2 regions of the Microbacterium sp. NPDC077644 genome follow, and region 2 is predicted to be linked to the other one. Evidence: riboswitches for the same ligand, from Rfam matches in the RefSeq annotation. Region 2 holds a riboswitch; the other holds the start of a gene.

Region 1 (2,196 bases), on a different contig from region 2:
GCCCAGGGCCGGCGGGTGATCGGGCTTGGTGCTGGTGGGCCGGATGACGCCGACGCCCAGATGATCCACGGTTCCGGGCGGCAGCGCACGGACGGCCTCGAGGTGGTCGTGGCTGTTGGCCGTGAGGCCGATCAGGGCGTCGGGTCCGAGCATCTCGCGGGCGCGCAGCACCGAGGCATCGCCCTGACCGAGGTGGATGCCGTCGACGCGGGCACCGCGGCGGCGCGCCTCGAGAGCGGCATCCAGCCGGTCGTTGACGACGAGCGCGGCACGCCCCGCCGTGATCGCGGACAGCTCGATGAGCTGTTCGACGATCTCGGCATCCGACGCGCTCTTGTCGCGCAGCTGGACGATGCGGACCCCGCCGGCCACGGCCTCGCGCACGACCGCGGCGACTCCGCGTTCGCCGCACAGCTCGGGATCGGTGACGAGATAGACGGAGAGATCGACGCTCATGCGGCGTGCATCTCGACGCGAGCGGCTGCGGTGACGTGCTCGACCGTCGTATCGGCGAGGGCATCGAGGAGGGCGACCGCGAACGAGCCCGGACCTGCCGAGCGCTGTGCTGCGCGCTCGGCGGCGACCGTGTAGAACAGCGACGCCGAGGCGACGGCGCTGAGCGCGGAGGTCCCGGTATCGCCCGCGGCGCCGAGGAAGGCAGCCATGACGGCGCCGAGCGCGCACCCGCCCCCGGTGATGCGGGTCAGGAGCTCGTGTCCGTTCGCGATCCGGATGACGTGCTCGCCGTCGGTGATCAGATCGACCGGCCCCGAGACGGCGACGACGCTGCCGAAACGCTCGGCGAGGGATGCCGCGGCCTCTGCGGCCGCATCTGTGGAATCCGTCGCGTCCACTCCGCGGCCGCCGGCACTCATCTGCGCGAGGGCGAGGATCTCGGACGCGTTGCCGCGGATCGCCGCGGGCCGCCGCTCCACGAGCTCGTGGGCGAGAGCTGTGCGGATCGGGAGAGCCCCGATCGCGACCGGATCGAGCACCCAGGGGGTGCCGGATGCGGTGGCGCCGTCGATGGCTTCACGGGCGGCGAGCCGCTGCTCGGGTGCCGGCGTTCCGAGGTTCACGAGGAGCCCCGCGGCGATGCCGGCGAACACGCAGGACTCGCCCTCGATGTCGACCATGGCCGGTGCGGCGCCGAGCGCGAGCAGGACGTTCGCGGTGAAGCCGGTGACGACCGCGTTCGTGATGCAGTGCGTGAGCGGCGAGGCCGTGCGCACCTGCTGCAGGAGCGGTGCGACCTCCTCCGCGATCGAGAGGGTGGACGATGGACGCAGACGGTCGCTCATGGCGGACATCCCTTCGCTAGTACGAGCTAGATCAGGTTCGACGGGTATGTTCTCAGCCGCATGGCGCGGCACCCCGTGTCACTGCGTCGAGTCTAGGTCACCTCGAACGACCACGGCATCGGGCGAGGTCGACGACCCGGCGTCCGTCTCGCGAGCGGGCCTCATCGCTTTCCTCTCTCCTGCTCTCCCTCGCGGATCGTGCACGACCAGCGCTCCCCTTCGCGCGCGTAGACGATCCGCACGTGGCGGCGGTCCGTCGCTCCCTGCCAGAACTCGACCTGCTCGGGCGCCAGCCACCAGCGCACCCACTCGCCCGGCCGGAGGCCCGCGCGCGCTGCTGCCGAGCGCTCTGCGAGGTCCGCCGCGCTCTCCTCGTCCGACGCCTCCTGCACAGGACCGCGGACCCGCACGGCGCGAGTGATGGACGGCCACCAGAAGTTCATCGCCGCCGCCGGGCTCTCATCCAGCTGGCGTGCTTTCGCCGAGTCCCGCGGCCCGGCGAACCCCCAGCCTCGTGCGCTCACGTCCTTCACGATCAGCGTCCGCGCGTCGGGCATCCCGCTGGAATCGGCCGTCGCGAGCGTGCCCCCGTGCGGTTCCGCGACGCCGGCGGCAGCGGCTGCGCGGATCCACCGCTCGAACAGCGTCGCCGGATCGCCGGGGAGGTCATCGAGGTCGAGCTCGGGCGGCGTGCCGGTGAGCGACGGCTGCGCGCGCAGCCACGACGCGAACGGCGAGGAGGAGGTCATGCCCCCATCCTCGCCGTCGTCATCCCGTGCGTGCACGGGACACGCGATCAGTCGCGGATGCTCGCGCCGAAGCGCTCCGTCGCCACGGCGACGCCCGCGAGCTTCGCCTCCGTCGCTTCGGCGGCGGTGAGCGTGCGGTCGGGCGC
Region 2 (2,196 bases):
GGGCGGCGGGCGTGGCCGTGTTGCGGTCGTCGAAGCCGGACGGCGTGACGATCGTGATGTCGCTCAGGCCGCGGTCGGCGAGCCACGTCTTCGCCGCGGCGGCGAACTGCGCGTCCGAGCCCCAGATCTCCCGTGCCAGCCGGTCGATGTAATTGTTCGCCGATCCGAGCAGGGTCCCCTGCAGCAGCTGGTACTCGGTCAGTACGCCGTCGACGGGAACATCGAGTGCGGACTGGTCCGAGACGCGGTAGTCCCAGTACTCGACGCTGTCGGCGTACGTGAACGCGTATTCCGGTCCCTGTTCGCCCAGCGCCAGCGGCAGTCGGTCGAGCACCATCAGGCTCGAGACCACCTTCGTCACGCTGGCGATCGGCACGGCTCCGGTCGCCGATGCGACGGAGGACACTCCCGCGATTCCGACGCCCGAGCTGCCCCCGGACGGCCACGTGATGTCGGATGCCGCGGCCGGCGCGATCCGGACCTCGACGGCTGAGGCGACCGGGGCGACGGCGTGCAGCGGCCACAGGAGCATGGAGGCGCCATAGGCGACGGTGCACAGTGCGAGCGTGCCCAGCGGCACGAGCCAGCGCGTGCGCAGCAGTCCGGAACGGGTCCCGGCGAGCAGGTCGTCACCGGACGGGCGGGTCGCCGCAGCATCCAGATCGGCGGGAAGCGTGGTCTCGATGACATCGGCTGTCTCGAGCCAGAGGAGCGCGGTCGCGGGCCGCTCGGAATCCGCCCACTGGACGGCAGGCTCTTGATCCTCTGGCGACTCCGGCGGCGGAACGGGAAGCGGCGCCTCGACGGATGCCGGTGCCGAACCGGTGGGGACCGTGGTGCGTTCCCGGTGAGCACGGAAGGCGCGACGGGTCATCACAGGCGTCGCATCGTCAATGGTCACCTGCCCACGCTACCCAATCCCCGGTGTCGATCTTGTAACGCCGGGCACGGGAGGCGGGTATGATCGAGGGCACAACCACGGGAGTCCGGGCGATGCCGGGCTGAGAGGGAGCGAGAAGCGCTTCGACCGTCGAACCTGATCCGGATCATGCCGGCGCAGGGAGGAGCTCAGATGAGTACGTCTACACGCACGTCCGCGATCGCCCAGACGATCGCACCGAGTCGCTGGCGCTGGCGCGTCGTCGACATCGTCGTCGCCGCCGTCCTCGGCGTCGCGATCGGCCTCGTCTTCTGGGGCTGGAACACCATCGGCTACGCATGGTTCAGCGCCGCCGACGCGCTGACCCCTGGCTTCGGCGGCATCGCGGTGGGCATCTGGCTGCTCGGCGGCGTCGTCGGCGGCCTCGTGATCCGCAAGCCGGGCGCCGCCCTCGTCGTCGAACTCGTCGCGGCCATCGTCTCGATGCTGATCGGCAACGTCTGGGGGGTCTCGACGATCCTCTCCGGCATCGTGCAGGGTCTCGGGGCCGAGCTCATCTTCGCGCTGTTCCTGTACCGCCGCTTCGGCATCGTCGTCGCCGGTCTCGCCGGTGCGGGCGCCGGCATCGCCGCGTGGATCTTCGAGCTGTTCTACGGCAGCTCCCCGAACATCCTGAAGTCCCTCGAGTTCAACACGATCTACCTCGTGTGCCTCATCGTGTCGGGCATCGTGCTCGCCGGTGTCGTGGGCTGGCTGCTGGTGCGCGCCCTCGCCGCCACAGGGGCGCTCAGCCGCTTCGCGGCAGGGCGAGAGCGCATCCGCGAGGTCTGAGATGAGCGGGGCTGGGACCACCCCGGCCCGCGTGCAGGCGGCGGGCTGGGGCTGGCGTTACGCGGGGCGCAGGCGTCCGGCGGTCTCAGACGTCACCTTCACGATTGAGCCCGGCGAGCGCGTGCTGCTGCTCGGCGCATCCGGCGCAGGCAAGTCGACCCTGCTCGCCGGGCTCGCAGGGGTCCTCGGCGATGCCGATGAGGGCGAGCGGACCGGCTCGCTGCTCGTCGACGGCGCGGCCCCCGAGTCCCGCCGAGGGCAGGCGGGGCTCGTGATGCAGGACCCGGATGCCGGGATCGTGCTGTCCAAGGTCGGCGACGACGTCGCGTTCGGATGCGAGAACCTCGGCGTGCCGGCATCCGAGATTCCCGATCGGGTGGCGGAGGCCATGGAGGCCGTCGGCCTCGCCGTGCCGCTGCAGCGCGCGACCAAGGCGCTCTCCGGTGGGCAGAAGCAGCGACTCGTGCTCGCAGGCGTCCTGGCGA

Evidence for each region. Region 2 has a riboswitch for thiamine pyrophosphate ahead of AB0269_RS08515 (ECF transporter S component). Riboswitches for the same ligand answer to the same signal wherever they lie in the genome.
Region 1: another riboswitch for thiamine pyrophosphate. It lies ahead of thiM (hydroxyethylthiazole kinase); the one in region 2 lies ahead of AB0269_RS08515 (ECF transporter S component).

The regions. Positions count from the first base shown of each region.
Region 1 covers NZ_JBFBME010000003.1:18,010-20,205, forward strand. Annotated here, with positions in the region: gene AB0269_RS12065 (bifunctional hydroxymethylpyrimidine kinase/phosphomethylpyrimidine kinase) at 1-456, opposite strand, end outside; gene thiM (hydroxyethylthiazole kinase) at 453-1,301, opposite strand; TPP riboswitch at 1,293-1,387, opposite strand; gene AB0269_RS12075 (pyridoxamine 5'-phosphate oxidase family protein) at 1,463-2,050, opposite strand; gene pheT (phenylalanine--tRNA ligase subunit beta) at 2,098-2,196, opposite strand, start outside.
Region 2 covers NZ_JBFBME010000002.1:334,593-336,788, reverse strand. Annotated here, with positions in the region: gene AB0269_RS08520 (D-alanyl-D-alanine carboxypeptidase) at 1-901, opposite strand, end outside; TPP riboswitch at 969-1,080, shown strand; gene AB0269_RS08515 (ECF transporter S component) at 1,073-1,711, shown strand; gene AB0269_RS08510 (ATP-binding cassette domain-containing protein) at 1,713-2,196, shown strand, end outside.